Regions from separate parts of the Lactobacillus sp. UMNPBX4 genome, predicted to be linked through region 1. Evidence: riboswitches for the same ligand, from Rfam matches in the RefSeq annotation. Region 1 holds a riboswitch; the other holds the start of a gene.
What was found. A riboswitch is a leader RNA that binds a small molecule or an ion and turns the genes downstream of it on or off. The one in region 1 is predicted to bind magnesium.
Positions count from the first base shown of each region.

Region 2: linked by a shared signal. The riboswitch ahead of mgtA (magnesium-translocating P-type ATPase) and the one ahead of mgtA (magnesium-translocating P-type ATPase) in region 1 are both predicted to bind magnesium.

Region 1 covers NZ_PCZF01000026.1:130-12,814, forward strand. The annotation lists gene CP355_RS06255 (CPBP family intramembrane glutamic endopeptidase) at 13-675, shown strand; tRNA gene CP355_RS06260 (tRNA-Gly) at 724-794, opposite strand; gene CP355_RS06265 (SOS response-associated peptidase family protein) at 836-1,435, opposite strand; gene trpS (tryptophan--tRNA ligase) at 1,561-2,583, shown strand; gene CP355_RS06275 (ComE operon protein 2) at 2,604-3,083, shown strand; gene CP355_RS06280 (TPM domain-containing protein) at 3,073-3,681, shown strand; M-box (ykoK) riboswitch at 3,731-3,894, shown strand; gene mgtA (magnesium-translocating P-type ATPase) at 3,980-6,643, shown strand; gene metG (methionine--tRNA ligase) at 6,735-8,711, shown strand; gene CP355_RS06295 (TatD family hydrolase) at 8,711-9,478, shown strand; gene rnmV (ribonuclease M5) at 9,465-10,031, shown strand; gene rsmA (16S rRNA (adenine(1518)-N(6)/adenine(1519)-N(6))-dimethyltransferase RsmA) at 10,021-10,905, shown strand; gene CP355_RS06310 (Veg family protein) at 10,967-11,224, shown strand; gene purR (pur operon repressor) at 11,329-12,159, shown strand; gene glmU (bifunctional UDP-N-acetylglucosamine diphosphorylase/glucosamine-1-phosphate N-acetyltransferase GlmU) at 12,206-12,685, shown strand, end outside.
Region 2 covers NZ_PCZF01000003.1:18,061-30,745, reverse strand. The annotation lists partial or broken gene CP355_RS01120 (PTS transporter subunit IIC) at 1-841, opposite strand, end outside; gene CP355_RS01115 (aminotransferase class I/II-fold pyridoxal phosphate-dependent enzyme) at 918-2,090, opposite strand; gene CP355_RS01110 (S8 family serine peptidase) at 2,455-7,446, opposite strand; partial or broken gene mgtA (magnesium-translocating P-type ATPase) at 7,695-10,382, opposite strand; M-box (ykoK) riboswitch at 10,463-10,626, opposite strand; gene CP355_RS01100 (SLAP domain-containing protein) at 11,200-11,892, opposite strand; gene CP355_RS01095 (hypothetical protein) at 11,904-12,419, opposite strand; gene CP355_RS01090 (hypothetical protein) at 12,477-12,685, opposite strand, start outside.

The DNA of each region.
Region 1 (12,685 bases):
GGAGTGAAAATTTTGAATACGCCAGAATCGAGAGAGGGAAACGTTATCCGCTATGCAGTGTACTTGGTAGGGTATGTTATCGTCTTTGCAGTCGTTAAGCTAGTGACTAGGAAGACGCCATTGCATGTTTGGGATTTGATTTTGTTTTGCCTTGTTGCAGCAATGATTTTATTATTTTATGTTTATCGCTTTAATCGCGAACAACGTTTTTTTGCTCGAGATTTTAAATTACCATGGCTAGGCAGTTTTTCTACGGTAATGTTGCTTACTTTGGCAATCACGGCTACTCGAATTCTTATATCGTATTTACAAGCATATGAAAAGATTCCACATTATGACTTTCAATTGATTTATTTAAAAAATGAATCAGTTGACATGTTTTGGTTTTTGATCTTAGTACAAGGAATTATCTTACCAATTCTGCAAGAATTCCTTGCAACAGGATTTTTGTTTAATTATGCTTTTCGCAGAAGTACTACTCAAGTTGCAGTAACAGGAATCATTGTTTCAGGAATTATTTTTAGTTTGTTAAACTTTCAAAGTTCACTTTTGTTGGTTGTGATTGAGATTATCTATGGCGGGCTATTTGCCTGGAGTTATCTTTATACACAAACGCTCTGGATGCCGATTTATTTGGCTATCATTAGTGGCGTTTTAACCGTTATCATGGCGTAAAAAATAAACGGATGAGAAAAAATCTCATCCGTTTTTTTGTACAAAAAAAGCGGATAGCGTGAATCGAACCCGCATCTACAGCTTGGGAAGCTGTCGTTCTACCATTTAACTATACCCGCGATACTTCTTTATTCTATCATGCTTTTAATTAATAAACCAATTATTTTTGATGTGGCTCTTTTTGTACTTTTAGGTCAATATTGCTGCGATCAACCAAACTGGTAAAGTTTTGAAAAAGCCATCTACGCAGTTCGCCAGGATCAATGATTAGTGGCATGCGGTTATGAATGGGAGCTATGTCTTTATTAGGAGCGGTAGTAACCATAGAAAAATTATTTTGATCATAAATCCCTGCAATTAATGTGATGGGATTAGCCGTTTTAAAGCGGTAGCGTTCATGATATTTTTTGCCATTAGCTCCTTGGTATGTAGTTTTAGCATATTCAAAAAAATCGCTACTTAAAATTAAACAGCGTTGTCTAGCAAAAGAACGATCCCACATAGAAGGCTTATTTTCATAAAAACGCTCTATTCTGGCGTTAAACATCGGCTTTTTGGAATCTACTGGACTAGGATAGCCCCAGTTTTTATTGACGAGCTGCAATTTATTGTCTTGATAGAGCAAGACTGGCGCAGTTTGATTTGGAAAAATATCTTGTTGCTTTATTTCGATTTTTGGATCGGTTAATGGTAAAGCGAGGTCTTCAGTCAGATATTTTTTTATTTGCATTAAATCGGGTATCCGAAAGTGATTACACATGTCTTGTTTCCTTTCATTGGTGATAGTTTAATCATAGCTTAAATTTTGTTAAAATTAGGTCATTAACATAAGAAATAAAATAAAAAGCAAAGAGTATAAAATAAAATTAGAAAAGAGTAGAAGTTATGGCAAAAGAAATTTTATTAACCGGTGATCGTCCAACTGGCAAACTTCACATTGGTCACTATATTGGCTCACTTAAAAATAGAGTAAAATTGCAAAATTCTGGCAAGTACGATCCTTATATCATGATTGCTGATACTCAAGCGTTGACAGATAATGCTCGTAACCCAGAAAAGATTCGTAACAGTTTAATTCAAGTAGCATTAGACTACTTAGCTGTAGGCATTGATCCAAGTAAATCAACAATTTATGTTCAATCACAAATTCCAGCTTTGTTTGAATTAACTTCTTACTACATGGACTTAGTAACTGTAGCACGTCTTGAAAGAAACCCAACTGTTAAGACTGAAATTAAGCAAAAGGATTTCAAAGATTCAATCCCAGTTGGCTTCTTAAATTACCCAGTTTCTCAAGCTGCAGATATTACTGCTTTTAAGGCTACTATCGTTCCTGTTGGGGATGACCAAGAACCAATGCTTGAACAAACTCGTGAGATTGTAAGAACCTTTAACCGTGTTTACAACACTGATATTTTGGTTGAACCAAAGGGCTACTTCCCACCAAAGGGTTCTGGTCGTCTTCCAGGTCTTGATGGTAATGCTAAGATGTCTAAATCACTTGGTAACTGCATTTATTTGTCAGATGATGCTAAGACAGTTCAAAAGAAAGTTATGTCAATGTACACCGATCCAAATCATATTCACGTTGAAGATCCAGGTAAGGTTGAAGGCAACACTGTCTTTACTTACCTTGATGTCTTTGATCCAGATAAGGATAAGGTAGCAGAACTTAAGGCAGAATACCAAAAAGGCGGGTTAGGCGATGTTAAAATTAAACGTTACTTAAACAAAATACTTGAAGCAGAACTTGCACCTATTCGTGAACGCCGTGAAAAGTACGCTCAAGATGAGGATGCAATTTATGAAATGCTTTTAGAAGGTTCAAAGAAGGCAAATACAGTAGCTAATGAAACCTTAGAACAAGTTCGTGATGCTATTGGTTTGAACTACTTTAAGAATAGATAAGAATAAGCAGAGGTAAGTTCATGCACGATCGAATTCCTTGGAAACAATATTTCATGATGCAGGCACTAGTGATAGCTCAGCGCTCCACCTGCAACAGAGCTCTAGTTGGTAGTGTTTTGGTTAAAGATAATCGTATTATTGGCACGGGGTATAATGGATCGGTATCCGGACAACCACATTGTGATGAGGTAGGTCATCAAATGGTAGATGGGCACTGTGTTCGAACTATTCATTCCGAAATGAACGCGATCATCCAATGTGCTAAATTTGGCGTATCAACTGATGATACGGAAATATATGTGACTCATTTCCCTTGTTATAATTGCTGCAAGTCTTTGCTTCAAGCCGGTGTAAAGAAAATCAATTATTACTTTGATTATCGTGATAATCCGTTAGCAATGCAGTTGCTTCATGATTGCGGGGTACCATATGAGCAAATTAAAATCGATCGGAAATATGTGGAAAGCTTGGCTCATAAACTTGAAGAAGATGAAAACTAGATTTATTTGGTTATTTGGCCTGTTAGCCGTCTTTATGACGATGACAGGATTTGTGCAACCTAATATTGAAGATCATGTCCATATTTTAGACAAAGAGACTAAGACTTTAATTAAAGAAAAGAATAATCGTTATTTGCAGACTAAAGAGCAACCGCAAATAGCAGTAATTACAGTAAAGAAACTCAAGAATTTAACACCAAAGGCGTTAAATCATTCTAAACGTACTGTTTTTATTGTGGTAGGTCAAAAAGAAAAGAAGCGCAATGTGCAAATCTTTTCAAGCAAAGACTTACATGGAGCTTTTACTGCTGATACGAGATCGAATATTCTTCGCGCTGAAGTAGATCAACTTCGCAGCCATAATAATGCTACTTTTAACAAAGGTTTGCGGTTTGTTTTTCGGGCCTGTGCAACTAAAGTAGATCAACAATATCAGTATGCTCTTGATAAATATGATTTATCGCAAAGTGAACAGGATAAAATTTCCCATCCCCATCGAGTAGCACTGCCGATTGCATTAGCTTTAATATTCTTAATTATGGGAATAATATATATGCTTAGAAGATTCGGGCATCATAGCTCCAATTTGCACAAATAGGCAACTTGACTTATTTGAATTAAGTCCTTAAACTTTTTGTAGACATAGTAAGTGAAACTGTTAGGTGAGACTCCTACGTGAACACACGCTATCGCCCAGAAACATCCAGAGATGCCAACGGGTTAAATAGGTGTCGTCGACTTAAGGCGAGATCCAGATAGCTAGCATGTGCTTACGTCACGTAGTGTTAAAACTGAACGACGAGTATGACAAAAGCCTTGTTTGGCGTGCAAGTCACCTGCAGAAATAGCAGGTGACTTTTTTGTTTGCTTGTCTATTGAATGAGAGGAATTGAAGAATGTTAAAATCAGCGAGCAAAAAACATTCAAATGTTGATATTCAACAAATTCAACGGATTGCACGTGAATCACGCAGCGAAACGCTAGCAAGATTGCAAGCAAGTGCCGAAGGCCTTTCAACTAAAAAAGCTGATGAAAATAGAAAAGAATATGGCAAAAATGAAATAAGAACTAACACTAACGCTTCTAAATGGAGATTGTTGGGTGAATCCTTGGCGACACCGTTTACTGTAGTGTTGATTATATTGACTTTACTTACTACATTTACTAGTTACATTGTTCCTCACGGTAATAGCGATATTGAAACTGTAATCGTGATGCTACTGATGCTTCTTATTTCGGTAGTGGCGAATTTTATTCAAAAAATACGGATCGCTAAGGTAACTGAAAAATTGCTGAATATGGTGTCAGTTACTACCAATATTCGTCGTGATGGTAAAAATATGGAGCTACCAACTGAGGATGTGGTAGTTGGGGACGTGATCAATCTATCGGCAGGTGATATGATTCCAGCTGATATGAAGCTGCTGACTAGCAAAGATTTATTCTGTTCTTCTAGTTATCTTGATGGTGATTCTGAACCAACTGAAAAAGTAGCTAATGTGACTCTAAAGCCGAGTATGTTAGCTGATTATCTCAATTATCCTAATATTTTATATGAGGGAACTACTATTGTTTCTGGTTCTGGCAGTGGCATTGTGTTCGCGGTAGGAAATAACACTGTTTTTGGTAAAGAGGTCCAGAAGATTTCACGCAAAAAAGTTAAGACGACTCTTTTTGATCGGGAAATGAAGCAACTTGCTAGAATCTTGATAATTGCTACAGCTATCTTATTGCCGCTATTATTCATAATTAATGGCGTAACCAAAGGCGATTGGGGAGAAAGCTTAATATTTGCTCTAGCTGCAGCAGTTAGCCTTACTCCTGAAGTTTTACCAATTATTGTTAATAGCAATCTGACTAAAGGCGCTCTTGAAATGTCTAAGCAAGGCGTAGTAGTTAAGCAGATGAATGCTATTCAAAATTTGGGTTCAACCGATGTTTTTTGTATCGATAAAACAGGTACTCTTACTCAAAATCAAGTGGTGCTAGAGCGACACTATGATTTAGAAATGGAAGAAACGCCGCGCATCTTGAAATTCTCATACTTAAATGCTTATTATCAAACCGGGATGAAGGATTTGATTGATAAAGCAGTAATCGATGCGGCTGGTGATGAATTAGATGTAAATGAGATCCAACGTGATTACAATAAAATAGATGAAATTCCTTTTGACTATAGCAGAAAAAGAATGAGCGTTGTGGTGGTTGATAACGATGAACACCATGGACAACACTTATTAGTAACTAAAGGCGCTGCGGAAGGGATGCTAGATATTTCTAACCAAGTTGAAGTAAATGGCAAAACCGAGAAATTGACTTACGCTTGGCGTGAAAGAATCTTAAACCAAATTAATGAATTAAATGATGACGGTTTGCGTGTTCTATTAGTTGGTTATAAATTGAATCCAGCTCCAGTAGGAGAATTTTCGGCTAAAGATGAAAATGATTTAACCATTATTGGCTGTCTAGCATATCTTGATCCACCTAAGGAAAGTACTAAAGAGGCTTTGCAAGATCTAAAGAATGATAATGTAAATGTTAAGATCTTTACCGGCGATAATGAGGCAGTTACAAGAGCGATTGCTCTGCAAGTTGGTTTGAACGTGGATACGGTTTACGATGGTGAACAAATTGAAACAGCAACCACGGAAGAACTAGCAGAAATTGTTGAAAAGTGTAATATCTTTGTTCATTTAACTCCTGAATTGCGCGTTAAGATTATTCAAGCGTTAAAGAAAAATGGACATACAGTAGGCTACATGGGCGATGGCAATAAGGATGCTTTGGCAATGAAAGTTTCCGACGTCACTGTTACTTCTAATAATTCTGTCGATATTATTAAGGAGTCTGCTGATATTGTATTTGAACAAAAGGATCTCCAGTTGCTTGAGCAAATGATTATTACAGGGCGTAAAGTCTTTTCAAATACAATGAAATACATTAAGACGTTTTTGGTAACCAACTTTGGCAGTATTATTGCAATGGTCATTGCTTCACTTACTTTACCATTTTTACCGTTATTGCCTTTGCAGCTACTTATTTTAAACTTGATTTATAGTCTTAGCTGTTTAGTGATTCCATTTGATAGTGTATCTAGAAACTATGTGAAGAAACCGCAGAAATGGTCAATTAATAAATGGCCTAAGTTCGTACTTAACTTTGGACCGATTCCCGCAATAATCGATTTGATTACTATGGCATTAATGTTTTATGTGATCTGTCCGTACTTGGTAGGAACTGATTTTCATCATTGGGTATTTCAATCGCTGTTTTATTCAGGCTTATTTGTGGAATCCTTGTGGACAAGAGAAATGGTTATCCATGTCTTGCGCGATGAACGTTTCCCATTCATTAAGCAACGTGCCACTCCAGTTGTGATCTTGGTAACTTTTGGCTTGGCTCTTTGGGGCAGCGTCTTGCCATCTTCTAATGTGGCAGCTAGTTTGGGATTAACGCAATTGCCAATCAGCTTTATTTTGGTAGTTGTTGCATTAGAAATAATATATGTTTTATTAACTACGGCAATTAAGCAATTATATTTAAAAAAAGAAAAATTTTAGAGAAAAGGAATTGGTGTTTTAGCCCAATTCCTTTTTTTGCATGTTATTATAGAATAGATATTTTAGACGAATAAAGGAGTATGACTAATTAATGGCTGATAAAGATACTTTTTACATTACAACCCCAATTTACTATCCATCTGGTAGATTAACTATTGGTAATGCTTATACTACAATTGCCGCAGATACTATGGCTCGCTACAAGCGTAGCCAAGGCTATGACACTTTCTTTTTAACTGGTACTGATGAACATGGCTTGAAGATTGAACAAAAGGCCGAAGCTCAAGGAATTAAGCCTCAAGAATTCGTTGATAAGATGGCTGCTTCATATAAGAAGTTATGGAAGAGTCTTGATATTTCTTACGATAAATTCATCAGAACTACTGACGAAGAACACGTTAAGGCTGTCCAAAAGATTTTTGAAAAACTTTTAAAGAAGGGCGACATTTACTTAGGCGAATACACTGGTTGGTACTCAGTTGAAGACGAAGAATACTTCACTGAATCACAACTTGCCGAAGTTTATAAGGATGACAACGGTAATGTGATTGGTGGTAAGGCTCCAAGTGGTCACGAAGTACGTTTGGTTAAGGAACCTTCATACTTCTTCAAGATGAGCAAGTACGCTGACAGATTGGTTGAATACTACAAGGAACATCCTGAATTTATTTTGCCTCATTCTCGTGAAAAGGAAATGCTTAATAACTTCATTAAGCCAGGCCTTGAAGATCTTTCAGTTACTCGTACCACTGTTAACTGGGGAATTCCTGTCCCAAGCGATCCCAAGCACGTAGTTTATGTTTGGATTGACGCACTTTCTAATTATATTACTGCTTTAGGTTATGGCTCAGACAATGACGAATTGTTTAAGAAATATTGGCCAGCAGATGTTCACTTGGTAGGTAAGGAAATTGTACGTTTCCACACTATCTATTGGCCAATTATGTTGATGGCACTTGATTTGCCACTTCCAAAGCACATTATTGGTCACGGCTGGGTATTGATGAAGAACGGTAAGATGTCTAAGTCTAAGGGTAATGCAGTTTACCCAGAATCACTTACTAGTCGTTATGGTGTTGATCCACTTCGTTACTACTTGATGCGTGCACTTCCATTTGGTGCAGATGGTATTTTCACTCCTGAAGACTTTATCGAAAGAATTAACTATGATTTAGCTAATGACCTTGGTAACTTGCTTAACCGTACAGTTTCAATGATTAATCAATACCAAGATGGTCAAGTTGCACCCGTTCCTGTTGCTCAAGACAAGTTTGGTAAGGATTTACAAGATACAGCTGCTAGTGTGATTGCAGACTACCGTCAACAAATGGATTCACTTCATTTCTCACAAGCTTTAGACAGCATCTGGAAGTTAGTAGCACGCGCTAACAAGTACATCGATGAAACTACTCCTTGGGTATTGAACAAGGAGGGCAAGAAAGATGAATTGTCTCATGTAATGAGTAATTTAGCTGAAAGCTTGCGTTTGATTGCCATTATGATTTATCCAGTAATGACTGAAACTGCACCAAAGATGTTTGAACAACTTGGCTTAAACTGGGATGATGAAGATCAAAAGAATTTAGCCTTTAATGATTTTGGTTGGAATACCAAGGTAATTGAAAAGCCAAAGCCAATCTTCCCAAGACTTAAAGCTGAAGAAGAAGTTAAGTACATCAAGGACGAAATGGCAAAGGCTAAGCCAAAGAAGACTACTAGAAGTGAACAAAAGAAGGGTAATGAAATTACCATTGATGATTTTGACAAGGTAAAGATCCAAGTTGGTCAAATCTTGTCAGTAGAACCAGTTAAGGGCTCAAATAAATTACTCATGTTCAAGCTTGACTTTGGCGATGGTAAAGAACGTCAAATTTTGAGTGGTATTCGCAAGTTTTACCCAGATGCAAGTGAACTTCTTGATAAGAAGGTTTTAGCTGTTACTAACTTGAAGCCACGTAAGATGTTGGGTCACCTTAGCGAAGGTATGCTTTTATCTAGTGAAAAAGATGGTCAAGTTAAATTAGCACTTGTTGGTGATGAACATCCAGTTGGAGCTGAATTAGGCTAATGGAAATTATTGATAACCATACGCACTTAAATGATGAGCCCTTTAGAGGGAAGGAACAGTACTATCTTGAACGTGCCAAAAGTTTGGGTGTAACCAAAGTTATTTGTGCGGGACAAGATCCTGACTTTAATGAACGAGCTGTTGATTTGGCAGAAAAGTTTGATAATGTCTATGCGATGGTGGGATATTGTCCTGATGTGGCCAAAGATTATGATCAAAAAGCCGAAGATAAGCTGATTGAACAATTGAAAATGCCTAAAGTTGTCGCAATGGGTGAGATCGGTCTTGATTACTATTGGGATGAATCGCCTAGGGATGTACAACGTGAGGTTTTTGCTCGTCAAATCGAAGTGGCACATGATTTAAAAATGCCGGTCGATATTCATACTAGGGATGCATTTCCTGATTGCTACGATATTTTGAAAAATAGCAATTTAGAATATGGTGCCATTTTGCATAGCTTTAATGGTGGGATTGACTGGTTAAACAAGTTTTTAGATTTAAACGTTTACTTCTCATATTCAGGTGTAGTTTCTTTCACCAAGGCTACGGAAGTTCATGAAAGTGCTAAAGCAGCTCCGCTTGATCGAATCCTAGTTGAAACCGATGCACCATATTTAACACCTAAGCCATATCGTGGTCGTCAAAATGAGACTGGCTATGTGCGTTATGTTGCAGAGGCAATTGCCAAGTTAAAAGATATTCCACTTGAAAAAGTTGCAGAAGCTACTTATAAAAATACAGTGAGAGTTTATGGTCTTAAATAAAAAGAATTTTGATGCGGTAGTTGTCGTTGAGGGAAAAGACGATACTATTCGTTTAAAACAATTTTTCCCAGGAATTGAGACGGTAGAAACTAATGGTTCTGCTGTTTCAGATAGTGTTTTAGCTCAGTTGAAACAGCTCAGTAAAAATAGACAAATTATTGTTTTTACAGATCCTGACTTTAACGGTGAGCGAATTCGCCGAATTGTAACTAATGCTGTGCCTAATGCTAAGCAGGCTTTTATTACACGTAAAGAAGGTGAACCCCATAAAAAGGGGAGTCTTGGAGTAGAGCATGCTTCAAAAGAAGCACTTGAAAAGGCATTAAGCGATTTACATGAAGTTAGTCCACAAGCAAGTGATTTAACTGAAAGCGAATATCGTAAATTAGGTTTAGCAGGCGGCGCAGGCTCTCGTAAGTTGCGGGAACAAGTTGGCATTAAGCTTAGAGTTGGATATGGTAATTCTAAGCAATTCTATAATCGTTTGCATACCTTTGGTGTTTCACTTGATGAGTTAAAAAATGCGGTAGAAGAGGCGAAAAATGACAAATAATATTCCAATTGGTTCTCCCGTTAGAACACAAGCAATTATTAACCGCTATTTTGTAAAAGCTAAGAAAAACTTGGGTCAAAACTTCTTAATCGACCAAAATGCAATTTTGGGTATTGTTGAAGCTGCAGATATTCATGCGGGTGATCAAGTAATTGAAATTGGTCCTGGTATTGGTTCTTTAACCGAGCAACTTCTACTGGCAGGTGCAAAAGTTTTTGCCTATGAAGTAGACGATAGTTTGCCAGATATTTTGCAAAATGAGCTGCCTAAAAAAATTGGTGATGCTCCTTTAGAAGATCGCTTTAAGTTAATGCTTAAAGATGTGCTTAAGGCTGATTTTAAAGAAGATCTTGCTGGCTTTTTTGACATGAACAAGCCAATCAAGGTAGTTGCTAATTTGCCATATTACATTACTACTCCAATTATTTTTGCTTTAGCTGAGTCAGATTTGCATTTTGCTAGTTTAACTTTAATGATGCAAAAAGAAGTGGCCGAAAGGCTAGAGGCTAAGCCGGGCAGTAAAGAATACGGTCCGTTAACTATTTCTGTTCAAACTGAAATGGATGTCAAAGTGGCATTAGAAGTTAACCATGAATCATTCATGCCGCGTCCTAAGGTCGATTCGAGTGTAGTTGTTTTAACTCCATTGAAGAATAAACCCGAAATTGAGAATCGCAAGCACTTTGTTTGGGTAGTCAAAATGTGCTTTTCACAACGTAGAAAGACACTGAATAACAATTTGAAAACGTTGATTCCAGACACTGAAAAGCGTGAAGCCTTAATTAAAAAGCTTGGTGTAGATCCACGAGTTAGACCTGAAAATTTAACAATTGAACAATTTATTGAAATAGCTAGAAATATTCCCACTAAGTAGTGTATAATATTGATTTTACTGTTAAAATGTGATAAAATGTCACCAAAGGAGTTGTTGTTTAGTGCCAACATCGATTATCACAATAAAGCATAAGTTGGATTCTCACTTAGGTGATACCTTAACAGTAGTAGCTCAAGCGGGTCGTAAGAAAGTTACTAAGAGACGGGGAATTCTAAGAGAAACATTCCCTGCAGTGTTTGTGGTCGATTTAGACCAACATCAAAATAATTTTAAACATGTTTCTTACAGTTACACTGATTTATTAACTAAGAATATTGCATTAAAGTTTGATGATGAGGCTGAGGAAGCTGAAGCTTAAACACAATTCAGAATTGTCACTAGCATTAAAAAATGTTAGTGCTTTTTTTTGCTCTTTAGAGTATATTTATTAAGTATAAAGCCAAACATTAGAAAGGAAATATCATGAAACGTTCAGAAAGATTAGTTGATATGACCAAGTATTTAATGGAGCGTCCCCATACTCTAATTGCGTTACCATTCTTTGCTAAGCGATACGGTGCAGCTAAATCCTCAATTTCAGAAGATTTAGCCATTTTGAAACACACACTAGCTAATAATCAAGATGGTATTTTGGAAACTGTAGCAGGAGCAGCTGGTGGGGTACGCTATATTCCATTTTTAGGTAAAAATCATGCGGAAGATTATTTATCTGATTTAGCATCAAGAATTGAAGACCCAAGTCGAATTTTAGCCGGCGGTTTTGTTTATTTATCAGATATATTGGGTGATACGCAAGATTTGCGTAGAATTGGTGAATTGGTTGCCACTCGCTACGCTTATGATGAGATAGATGCCGTAATGACGGTCGAAACTAAAGGAATCGCTTTAGCACAAGCTGTAGCTCGTTACTTGGATGTGCCATTTGTAACAGCTAGAAAACGTTCTAAGGTTACTGAAGGAGCAACGGTTTCTGTTAACTATATCTCATCTTCATTAGCCCGCGTTTCTAAAATGGAATTGCCAACTCGTGCTCTTAAAAAAGGTGCAAAAGTATTAATCGTGGACGACTTTATGAAAGGCGGCGGTACCTTAACTGGGATGGAAGAACTAGTTAAGGAATTTGAAGGCACGATTGCTGGTATTTGTGTTCTTTGTGAAGCTGATTTTGATAAAGAAAAATTAGTCAAAAACTACCTTTCATTAGTAAAAATTAGTAAAATCGATACGGCAAAGAAGCTCATCTTGGCAGAACCAGGAAACTTCTTAAATGAAACTGATTTTGATCGCTTTTAAATGCTATACTAGATCTAAGTTTTAATTATTAAGAGGTTAATTACTAATGGAAAAATATGTAGTTGTTCTTGCCGCAGGCAAGGGTACACGAATGAAGTCAAAGCTGTACAAGGTTTTACACAAAGTTTGTGGTAAAACCATGGTAGAGCACGTAGTTGATGCTGCTAGTGGAATTAATCCTACTGAGATCGTAACTATAGTAGGTACTGGTGCAGGTGAAGTCGAGAAGGTATTAGCAGACAAATCTAAGTTTGCTTTCCAAGAAAAGCAATTGGGTACCGGTGATGCAGTAATGACTGCTAAAGAAGCCTTAGGTGATAAGGAAGGCGCTACTTTAGTAGTTACAGGTGATACCCCATTATTTACTACTGATACTTTTAATGAATTATTCAAGTATCACGCAGAAAAGGGCAATGCCGCTACTGTTTTAACTGCAGAAGCTCCAAATCCATTTGGCTACGGCAGAATTATTCGTGATAATCAAGGCAATGTTTTACGAATTGTTGAACAAAAAGATGGTAATCCT
Region 2 (12,685 bases), on a different contig from region 1:
GTTAGCCGTACCTGTGATGTTGAAGATCGCACCAACCAAGCCGGCAATCCCAGCGGACACAACCACTGGCCGAACAACTTAGGATTTCTCAAAATATTAGCCATCTGAATCTTAGGCGTACCCAAAAAGTGCGCAATCGTTGTCCCGAGCCGTTAACCTTGCTACTCATAATAGCCAAAGTAAACGCACCGGCGGTGATGCCCAGGTTGGCACTACCTGATGCAATACCTTCGATTCCGATCGCCATCGCAATCCCCACAGAGGAAATCGGAGAAACGATCAATGCCGCAAAGATCGCACCCATAAACATACCCATCACAAGTGGTTGGAAGTCAGTCAAAACAGAAACGACGCTACCAATCATGCCTGTAATCATCTTGGTGTAAGGCAGTGCAAATTGACCAAGCCCTCCAGCAAACACAGCTACTGACAATGGCAAGAAGAGCACCGTGTAGCTGCCCAATTTTGGCGTTAAGTACTTCACTAGCGTTGCCGCAATAAAGATTGTAAGCGCAATGTTGATGACATCCCCTGATCCGTTCAACATAATGTGGCCGTTTTTCATTTCAAACGCACCACTGGCAATCATCGCAGCTGCCGCAACCGAACCCGACTGAATCAAGTTGAACTTGAGCAGGTATGACACGCACATCCCGGCGAACACGGCCAGTAAGTTTTGCATCAGCGTCGTCATCGTCAATATTTCTTGCGCACCTGGCCAGAAGCTAGACATCCCTTTCATCAGCTCATTAATCAGCGCACCCGGCACCAGCGCGATCACAACGCCGGAACTGACGCCGTTTAATATATTCAAAAGGTTTTCCTTGAAATCTTTTCGCATAGGTCCTTTCCTCGTTTTGTTAAAAATAAAGAGCCCCAGAGCATATCTCTGGAGCTTTCTTCATAGTTATATTTAATTAATCCATATTTTCCTTAACGTACTTCTCCAGCCGCTTCAAACCTTCCTTGATATTGTCCATCGAAGTTGCGTAAGACAAACGAATGTAGCCTTCGCCGCCCTTGGCAAAGAATGAACCAGCAACCACAGCCACGCGGCCTTTCTCAGCTAAATCATAGATGAACTTGGTATCATCTTGTTCAAGCCCTGCCGGAATCTTCGCAAAAATGTAGAAGGCACCCTTTGGCTTGACGCATTCAAAGCCCAATTTGGTTAAACCATCATAAAGCACATCGCGACGCTTCTGGAATTCTTTTTTCATTGGCAAAGCATCGTCTTTGCCGTTAGCCAGGGCCTCTTCAGCCGCATCCTGCATTGGCGTTGGCTCCGTCGTGGTAATCGCTTGATGAATCTTGGCAATTTGATCCAAAATCGGCTTAGGTGCAGCCACCACACCGATCCGGTAACCTGTCATCGCCCATGCCTTGGACACACCGTTCATCAATACGACTTGATCATGCAAGGTCTTTTCCATCGAAGCATGTGACTGATCATAATTAAGTTCGCTGTAAATTTCATCGGCAAGAACAAAGATTGGCTTGTCACGCACCACATCAGCTAATGCATCGAGCTCATCTTGCGTGTACATAACGCCCGTTGGGTTTGTTGGATAGTTCATCACCAATGCCTTTACTCGATCGCCGTATTTGTCCAAAGCTGCTTGCAATTTATCCGGCGTTAATTTGAAGTCATCGTCAGAAGTGTCAATTTGTTCAACCGTTGCACCCATGGATAGGGCATCCCCAATATAAAGCGGAAAAATTGGTGTTGGCACCAAAACAACGTCGCCTGGATTAAGCACCGCAGTCAAAAAGTCGTAGATCGACTCCGTTACCCCATTGGTGATCAAAATTTCGCTTGGGTCGTATTTTTGTCCATATTTTTCAGCTAAAAAATCGGCTGCCGCCTTGCGCAAACCTGGAGTCCCGTTAGATGGCGCATAGTGCGAATGGTTGTTAGCGATGCTGGCTTCGGCCGCTTTTTTAATATGCTCTGGTGTGTTAAAGTCAGGCTCACCAATTGTGAATTTGATAATGTCGGGAATTTTGTTGGTGTAAGCCGCAAAGGCTAAAATCTGCCCTGGCTTTTGTTCAACCAAGCCTTTTTTCATGTGTTTTGTTAAGTCGACCATAGTTTTTCCTCCCTATATCGAACTAAATTAATTCAAATATAGGAGTCTTTTTAATCCTTGTCAAAAGAAAAATTAATTCTTACTTTTTATGTTTTTCCACAAACTCCACTACAAATCTGTCAAAGTGTCCATAACTCTACACATTGCACTACTTCTGTGCTTAATTTAGAACCTCATAACTATTAAACTTGGTGCATAAATTTAGAATCAATGATCCTAAATCAGACAGTCGTTCTAACCAATCTAAATAGAACTGATTACCTTTTAAAAAAGATCATTCAAATACGATAAATCGTAAATGAATGATCTAGAAGCTTAAAATATCAATTTGGCAATGTATGCCTTCTTTATAGGAAAGCTTAAATTATAGTGTGTTAGCCACTTTTACATATTGGTTCTTACCAATTTGATAATAAGTCTTATTATTAAATCTAAACTTTTCAGCATTATTTAAAGCTAAGATATTTGTTCCCCTCTTTAAAAGTTTAGCATTTTTCACACGTTTTCCATTTTGATCATAGACAAAAGCATTACGTGTCAACTTAAGCTTTTTAGCTGGTTGAACAACAGTATTAGCAACCTTAACAAATTGATTATCACCAAGTTTATAGTATTGGACTCCTTTAACCGTAAATTTATCAGCATTATTTAAAGCGGAGATCCACTTATTCTTACTTAAAACAACTTTCTTGCCATGTTTCTTAACCACATTACCCTCAGCATCATAAACAAAAGCATTATGTTTCAATTGCAATCTCTTACCGGCTTGTAAAACAGTATTGGCAACTTTTACATATTGATTCTTACCAACTTGATAGAATTTTACGCCTTTGATGACATAAACATGACCATTTTGAAGGGCGCTAATTGTTTGTCCTTTCTTCAAACTTGACTTCTTGTTTGGGTTGCTGGTTAAAACAACTTCGCTGTTTTCATCATATAAGTAAGCATTGTGAAGAAGTGGGAATGATTTTGTAGTTAAGACATCATCGCTTAAATCATTCTTCTTTTCTCCATTTTTATCTAAAACAGTTGAAGTAGTATCTGAAACTACAGATTGATTATTGTTTGGAACTACTCCAGATACTGTAGTTTGGTTATTATCTTGATTGGAATTTGGAACTTCTGCCACATAATTTGGATCATAATCAACAGTAATCTTCTTTTCAACCTTATTACCTACTTGATCAACCACGTAAACAGTAAATACATGAGTTGTGGGTTGATTATTATCATCATTTAAATTGAAACTTTCTTCAAAATTATGTGGTCCATATGAATTTACATCTTCATTATCAGTATTCAAGCCGGCCAATTTATTGTAGCCTGAGTTTAAGAATTCACGATAGATATTATCCCCATTTACATAGAGTCTGTAACCATCCAAATTATCGTTGACAACCCCCGTAAGTTTAAAGACAGGGTTATTGGTCTTAACATGAAGTTCATTTCCATTAACTTGATCAACATTTAAAGTTGGTACCACAGTATCTAAAATAATATTTAAAGTACCGCGAACCTTTTGTCCGTTTTCATCAGTATAGATATATGCAACTGGACGTTGACCGACATTTTCTGCGGTAAAGATAAAGCTGAATTTACCATCTTTATCTAGTTTAACTTGATTTTGTGGGGCATTTTCATCTGAACTATCAGCTAATACAGTCAATGATTTGACATCAGAATCAACGTGACCGATAACCGTAAACTTCTTAGTTGCAGGATCGTAGTAACCCTTAGTTACTGCGTTTTGACCAAAACGAGTAGTATTGTTATCGTTTAAATAATCAAAATGGATTGCTGGGTTAGGATCAGTGCGCGTAGTTAAATCAGATAAAGCATGTCCTGGATATGCAGTTGGGCCAAATGCACTAACATCAGCTGCTTCATCTTGTACATCTACCCCTAAATCATAACGATTAGTGTAAAGCTTTCTGTCAACTTTATCGGCGGTGTAGTAAACACCTAAGTGATTTGAACTAGCTACACCATCCTTACTGGTAACTTGTTTATCATTATAAGATGGACCGCTAACTTCAGTCCAACCAGTTAAAAGCGCACGCCTAAAGATACCATCTTTTCCTTTATTGATTGAAGTATGAACATGGAAAGTAGCTACACCATTTTCTACTTTCCCTTCATATAATTCACCAGTAAAGTAATCTTGAGCATAAGCTTTAACATTGTTGCCCTTTGGTACAGCTGCTTGGACAACTGCATCGTTTGGATCATTAGTTTCAACTGAGTAGATACTTACACCAAAGTTACCATCAAAGCCATCAACATTTTGCCAATTGAAGAATGCTTGTGGAGTGAATGGAGTAAATGATTTCAAAACATTTTTACCAGCTTGATCACTTGAAAATACCAATTCCGTATTGTCTGCTTTAACAGGTACTTCATATTTTCCATCATGAACCTGAACTAATTTACCATTTAAGTAAAAGTCTTCATTAGCTGAGCCATACAAAGTATAGGTATTATTTTCCTTATTATAATCGGCTGAATTTTTATCAAATTCTAAACCATCAGTTGCATTCCAAACAGAAACTGCTGGTTTATCTTTAACTCCTGCTACATCAATAGTTTGAACAGTAGTATTGTTTGCAACATCACTCAATGCAACAGATACTTTATTCAAACTTCCGCTCAATGCAGCTAAGGTATCTGGACTTAGGACAAAATTAAAGTGTCCCTTAGTTTTGACATTATTGTCAAAACCAGACTCACCATCATTTAACTTATAGCCAAAGACCTTATCATTTACCTTAACTGTTGCATATGAATAATTTGTAAATCCAGCACCTGCATCTTCATAATTACCTGATAAAGTATGAGATGCTGCATCATATTTAACACTTAAGTTAGGAGCTTGAGTATCAACTTCAACTAGAAAGTCCGCAGTTTGCTTTTGATTTGGACCTTCATTCCATAAAGTAGCTACAAAACGGTAAGTATACTTTCCATCAGGAGCTGTTACCATTTGACCAGTCTTAGTATCATAAACCTTTCCGTCCCATTCAAAAGCATCAGGATTATCACGCATTGAAACTGAAAGACTGGCATCTTTAGTTACACCATTTTCATCATAGGACTTATCAACACCTTGAATGTCAGATACCACACGAACTACATTACCTTTTGCATCTAAAATCTCAACCTTGAGATCTTTTACATTTTGCTTCAAGTAAGCATATGGCTTGATGAGATCACTTTGGTGATCATTATTCGGTGAAAAGGCTACCTTACCACTTTCATACAATTTAGCAACTTCTTGCCAATCATAATTACCATCGATATTTACTAACTGCTTCAAGGATTCCTGATCAGCTACGCCAAGTGGGTAATTATTTTCATTAACTAAACGATTACCTTGAACATCCGGCTTGTCTTCATTAGCATTTTGATCAAAGACATTTTCACTAGTTAGATCACCATAGTAAGCTAAATATGGCACAACCACTGTCGATTTATCTTTGTCGTTAGTAAAGTGAAGCCAACCTTCTACCGGCTGATTCTTAGTTAAACCTTGTAAATCCAAAGTATATTGAAAATCTTTAACTTCTTTTGGAGCTAAAGTAAAACTATTTTGGCCATTTACATGAACACCAGCCAGTTGAACATCATAAAAGACTCCAGTATCTTCGTCACGCTTTTCGGTATAACCTCCACCTAAATCATCAAAAGTGTACGTTTGTGCTTCATCAGTTAAATTATGGAAAGTAAGAGTTAAAGCTGTTTTTTCATCAACTTGACGTAGAGATAAAGAACTGGTGCCATCTGGTGTTGTTACATAAACCGGATTAGCAGTAGCGGCACCAACATCAATTTGTCCTGCTCCCTGTCTTCTTGGAGAAACTGGTGTAGTATAGCCTTTTTGAGTTTGAATCTTTGCACTGTTCATCAATAATGCTTTAGTAGCAGCCACAAGTTCAGCACCTTTTAATTCTGGATTGGTTTTCTTCAAACGCTGAATTACCAAGGCTGCACTCCCGGCAGCAAAGGGTCCAGCCATTGAGGTACCGCTCATCGTTTGATACTGATTATTATTCACAGTTGAAACAACCTGATAACCTGGTGCAGCTAAATCTGGCTTTAAACTAAAATCTGACAGAGGTCCCCATGATGAGAAGTAAGCCATATCGCTATCTGCACCAGTGTCTGAAGTTTCAGCTGCCACAGTTAAAGCATTCTTCGAAGCCCCAGGATTGGCGACAGTACCAGAATTAAGTGGCTCATAGTTTCCAGCTTCAGAGCCTGAATTATAACCTCTCACAGTAATATTACTTGGGTTATCAACCGAAGCTGAGTTACCGTTGTTGGATGCAGAAATTGAAACAAAAACTCCGTGATCTATAGCATATTGAACCGCCTTTTGTTCAATGTTAGTCAATTGTTGATCAGCAACTCCTTGACCTAAAGACATCTGAATGACATCCGCGCCTAAATTAGTAGCATCATAAATTGCTCTTGCAACATCGTCAGTTTTTTCGTCAGAAAATTGACCAAAAACTCTCAATTGCATCAATTGTGCTTCGGGAGCTACCCCAACTACATATTGCTTATTATCATCGGGATGTCCATCTGCTGCGATAATTCCAGAAACGTGTTGGCCGTGAGGACTATCATTTGGATTTGTATCATCAGAGGTAATGTAATCATTATCTCTATCAGCATAATTATAAACATATGGAAATTTCTCATTCACATATTTTCCGTAACCTTGCTGATCAATCTTCTTTTGCACATCGTCCTTTTTTAGTTTGGGATCAGATGGCATCGTTTGAAAATCTTTATGATTAGGATCTGCACCAGAATCAATTACAGCTACTACTGTATTTTGACCTCTATAACCCTGATTCCACGCCGATTGCACATTTCCCTTCACGTGATCAGCTTGATTAGCTGGTTCAGGTACTGATTGCTTATTGTCTTGTACAACCTGAGTTTGTTGATCCTGAGACTGAGCAGTATCTTGATTTTTTTGCGACTGTACTGCACTTTGCTCATTTTGAGCTTGAACCTTATTTTGATCAGCGTTCTCAGCTTGAGTATCTTCTTGGTTAGTCTCTTGATTAGTATTATTAGAATTCTGTGAGTCATTTTCATTTTCAACCACAGAGAATTTAACATTTGAAACCGATGGATTCTCAGTTGCAGCCTGAGCAGAATTTGCTTGACTTAATAAAACTGTCGATCCAGATGCTAAAGCAATAATAGCTGTAGCCACCCATTTCTTTCGCATGTTCAAGACACCTCTAGCGTGTCTTTGTGTTTCAATCTTATTTAAGTCCTCCCTTGTCTTGAAAACATAATAGTACTTGTTGTGACCTTTTGGCCAGCTATAATTGCTCATACATCATTCCCCCTTCTCTGATGAGAAAATCTTAATATTAAATTAAATTGATATAAGAATATCATCTCCTTTATAACCTTTCAATAATTTTTTTACTTTTTTGTAATTTTCTTTACCAAAAGTAAAAAAATATTTACTACAAATCAAAAAAGGTCACTCCTTTTCTAACAATGTCTTAACTCAATGGCATTGTTGATTAGGAACGTGACCTTTTCTTTTCTAAACGAATGTAATTATCCTATGAATATCTAAATTAAGAACTCCTCTTTTTTCATGTACCAGTGCTTTACCAAAGTAGTAAGTGCAATGTACAAAATCAAAAGTACTAACACTACCAAAACGTAGAATTCTGGGATTGGACCGAATTTCATTACCTTGGCCAAGCTTGGGATGTAAGGCATTGCGGTACCGATCAAGCCTGCACCAATCGTAGCGAGCATGACAACTGGTGAAGAATGTTGTTGGATAAATGGAACGGCTGGATCTCGCAATGCTTGAATAACCATTTCTTGTGTCCAAAGTGATTCGATGAACCAACCACTCCAGAAGATTGCCATAAAGACTGCCTTTTGACTTGGAGTAGCAGCCATGTAACTTGCTCCGACAATGCTTGGACAAATCCAGAAGTAAAGCAAGGCAAACGTAATAATATCGAAGACTGAAGAAGTTGGACCAAAGTAGAACATGAACTTAGGAACTTTCTTGTCTCCCACTTACGTGGTACTTCCAAATATTTTTCACCAACAGTATCGAATGGAATTGATAGACAAGAGGTGCCGTAGATCAAATCCAAGATCAATAACTGCATTGGCAGCATTGGCAAGAATGGCAAGAATGATGATGCCACTAAGATTGACAAAATATTACCAAAGTTAGATGACAAGGTAATCTTGATGTATTTCATCGTGTTAGCAAAGATCTGACGCCCAATTCTTACACCATGTTCCAAAGTACGTAAACTCTTGTGGAGCAAGATAATGTCGGCACTCTTTTTAGCAATATCAACGGCAGTATCAACTGAGATTGCCACGTCGGCCTTCTTCATAGCTGGCGTATCGTTGATCCCATCACCCATGTAGGCAACGGTGTGACCATTTTCTTTCAAAATTTGAATAATTTTGGCCTTGTATTCTGGTGAAAGCTTAACAAAGAGGCTACATTCTTCAACCATCTTTTTAACTTCATCGTCGCTCTTACCGACAAAGTCTTTTTCACTATAAATGTACTTGGTGTTCAAGCCTACTCTTGAAGCAACACTCTTAGTTACGGTGGCGTTATCGCCAGTCAAAATCTTAACGGTGATGCCGTCTTGCTTGAGCTGCTTAAGTACATCCTTAACATCATCCTTAGGTGGATCAAGGAAGGCCAAGAATCCGGTTAGAATCAAATCCTTTTTATCGCTAACATTGAATTCACCGGCTTGAGCAGGATTGTTTTGGTAAGCAAGCAAAACAACTCTCAAACCATCTTCGTTTAAACTTTCAATGTGCTTCAAAACCTTTTGCTTGTAGTCATCAGTTAAATCGTTAATTTGATCGCCGACTTGCACACGATTGCAGCAGGCGAGCATTTCTTCGGCGGCACCCTTTGTTACCAAGATACGACCATCGCCATGACGTTTTACAACAACACTCATACGACGACGCTTGAAGTCGAATGGAATTTCATCGACCTTAGTGTAGTCATGCTTAATTTCTTCAACGTCTAGCTCATCGCTAGCGGCATCGATAATGGCTTGGTCCATCAAATCGTGCATCCCCGTTTGGAAGTACGAATTCAAATAAGCCAACCGCAAAACTTGTGGATTTTCCTTCATATCCAAGTTGTAGTGACGTTCCAATACAACCTTGTTTTGGGGTCAAAGTACCGGTTTTATCAGTACAAAGAATGTCGGCAGCACCGAAGTTTTGGATGGAGTTCATCTTCTTAACGATGGTGCCGTGCTTGGACATTTCGAGCGAACCCTTAACCAAATTACTAGTAACAATAACTGGTAACATTTCTGGAGTAAGTCCAACGGCTGTAGCGATGGCGAACAGCAAAGCGTTGAGCCAGTTACCTTTAGTCAAACCGTTAATGATCAAAACTAAAGGTGCAATGATGGCAGTCATTGTTAACAATAATTTAGAAATGTTCTTAATACCGACATCAAAGTTAGTTTCCTTAACGTCGTTGTTTGAAATATCCTTAGCCAAACGACCAAAGACAGTTTGTTCACCGGTAGCTAAAACGACACCGACACCTGAACCAGAAACAATAGTTGTTCCTTGATAGATTACATCAGGATAGTCCAAATATTGATCCATGTCTTTTTGATCAGGCTTCTTAGTCGCAATCTTTTCCACAGGTGTTGATTCACCGTTCAAAGAACTTGATGAACAAAACAGGTCTTTAGTTTGAAGCAATCTAATATCTGCTGGAACCATGTCACCAGCGTGAATATTGATGATATCTCCTGTGACAACTTTTTTAGTAGAAATTTCTTTATTCTTTTGATCACGCCGAATATTGGTGGTCACAGAAACCATATTCAGTAGATCCTCAACCGCATCATTAGTTTTTACGTTCTGGATAAAGGATGTGAGTCCAGAAATGATGATCATCGTAATCATGATGACTACGGTGCTCAAGTCCTTTTGCCCTGCTGGTACAAAAACGTAGTCGGTAAACAGCGACACCGTTGCTAGCAGCAACAGGACCATTGTGAAAGGAGTGAAGAAAGATTCAATAAAGAAATGCAATTTAGTATTACGTTTCTTAGTGGCTACCTCATTGGGGCCATCCTTTTCTAAACGCTCTTTAGCTTCCGTCGAAGACAGACCATTCAGCGAACTGTGCATCGTCTTTAGAACTTCATCAGGAGTTTGCTGGGCTATGCGCTTTACAAAATCCGTGTTGGTCGTCTTCTTATTCATCAGCAACTTGTTTTTTGCCATGTTAATCACACTTTCTGATTAAACACGCAAACAAACTAAAAAGGAGCTAATACCAATTAGTATTAACTCCTTATCTAAGCGATTTTTTCTCGTCGTTCAGTTTTGACACTACGTGACGTAAGCACAGGCTAGCTATCTGGATCTCGCCTTATCTCGACAAGAACTATTTTACTCGTTGGCATCTCTGGATGTTTCCGGGCGATAGCTTGTGTTCACGTAGGAGCCTCACCTAACAGTTTATTTGCTTTTTCAATTTTTATTTTTATTATATGCATATTATTTGACAATGCAATTATCTTTACTAAATCGTTAGAAATTGTAAAAGAATTTAAGAAAAGATAAAAAAAGTACGTTTAAAATGAACATGCGTTTTTTATAGTGAAATTTGATATACTATTTTACAGACAAGGGTGGATTGCAACTGCCATGTTTAGTAGTTTTAGCATGACTAACCACCCCTCAACATTTTATAAACTACGGAGGTGAGAGTTATGCATAATTGGATAGTCTGAAGGGTTAGTGCTCTGTGTTAGCTTGAGCTATTGCAATCAGCATCGTTCTAGGTACTCTGGTTAAATTAGCTATTAATTTGGCTATAGCCTACGCAATAACAAAAAAAGCTAATCACAAGGATTAGCTAAGCATACAGTTATCTAAAACTACGATTGAAGTCATCGGCTGCAATCCGTTGGCTTCTTTTCACATACAGATTATAACATGAAATATTTGATACTTAAAAACGAAAAGAGCACCTATTGCGAAATTGGCAGTAGATGCTCTTTTGATTTGTGGTTAGAATTTATTTTTTAGTTTGAGCTTATTTTGCTTTCTTCCAAGTACCGATAATTTTACCATTCTTACTGTAAACATTAATTCTGTAACTCTTAAGAGTACCGCGCATTACAACGGCTTGTTTCTTAGGGGCCTTACCTACAGAACTTGTTCTTACATAGTATGGATGATCTGGATCACCTGAATCGATCTTGTAATATTCTTGACCGTTAAATTTGTACACACGTCCATTATCAAGAATCTTGACTTTTTGACCTTGAGTCTTAATTTGATATGCACCGTCTTCTTGAACAACATGACCATTTTCATCATAAATGAAGGTATTGTGTACGAAAATCAACTTGTTCAAATTAGTTACATTGATCTTTGTGTCATCAGGAACAAATACAGAATTGATAGTTGTTTTTTCCGGAACTTCAGTTGTGTTTGAAACATTAGAGGTTTTAATGCTAGTAGTTCCAGCTGGAGTGAGATCAAAGCCAGCACCATCATCTGTACCAGTAGGCTCCTTCCAAGCTGATGGATTGTCTGTTGCAGCTGGATCATCAGTGATATTAATTGTATCTTTTTGCTTTTGGTTTGGATCTACAGTCACCGTATTATGGTGATTATAAATATCAGCTGGAGTAGTTGGAGAAACTTCTTCACGATAACTTGGGTCAGTAGGATCAATTACTAATTCGCCGTTTATTGAATTGCGTTTTCTACCTTGAATCATAGAGATAGGGACTACTTCTTTAGCACCTTTAGAAACCACGAATTTAAATGCGGGTGTAAATCTATCTCTACCCAATTAAAAATTTTTCCATCCGCATTTTTAGCACTTACAATAGTGGGTAAATTACCATATTCATCGGTTTGTTCAATTAATTTACCAGTAGTTTTATCATCTACTACCCTATTAGCAATATCATCAGGGAGATCGCCACCCATTAGCTTTTTTGCATGATTAATTGGATCACCTTGATTACCCTTACTACCAAATTGATTATCTACAGGTGTCCAACTATACCACTTGTTTGAATCCAATTGTCTAGGCACAGCAACTACTTGAATAAAATCATACTCTACGTCACTATCATCAATTTTAATATGGATGTTTTTACCGTATTTGTCTTTTATATATTTTACTGCATCCCACTCGGTTGAATTGGTGGCATCAATATCAATTTCTTTTTGAGGATCTAAATTATCATGGCTTTCGGTAATTTGATGAGCATCCTCCTTTGTACCAGCATGTTGCACTTTAACTGCTGAATTTTCAGAATCGGGTTTTGCTACGGGGTTAGTGGTTGAATCACCTTATGGTGTTTTTTCGTCAGTCGCAGTACCAGTGCCTGAATTCGCTGGAGTTTGGGTTTTACCACTTGTGCTGCCAGCTGTTTGAGTACCATTTTGTTGTTCACCAACACCATTAGTACTCTTACCTTGTTGTTGATCACCTTGGGTACCATTAGCTTCACCAGTGGCACCTTGTTGACCGCCTTTGGCATTATTACTTTGAGCTGGTT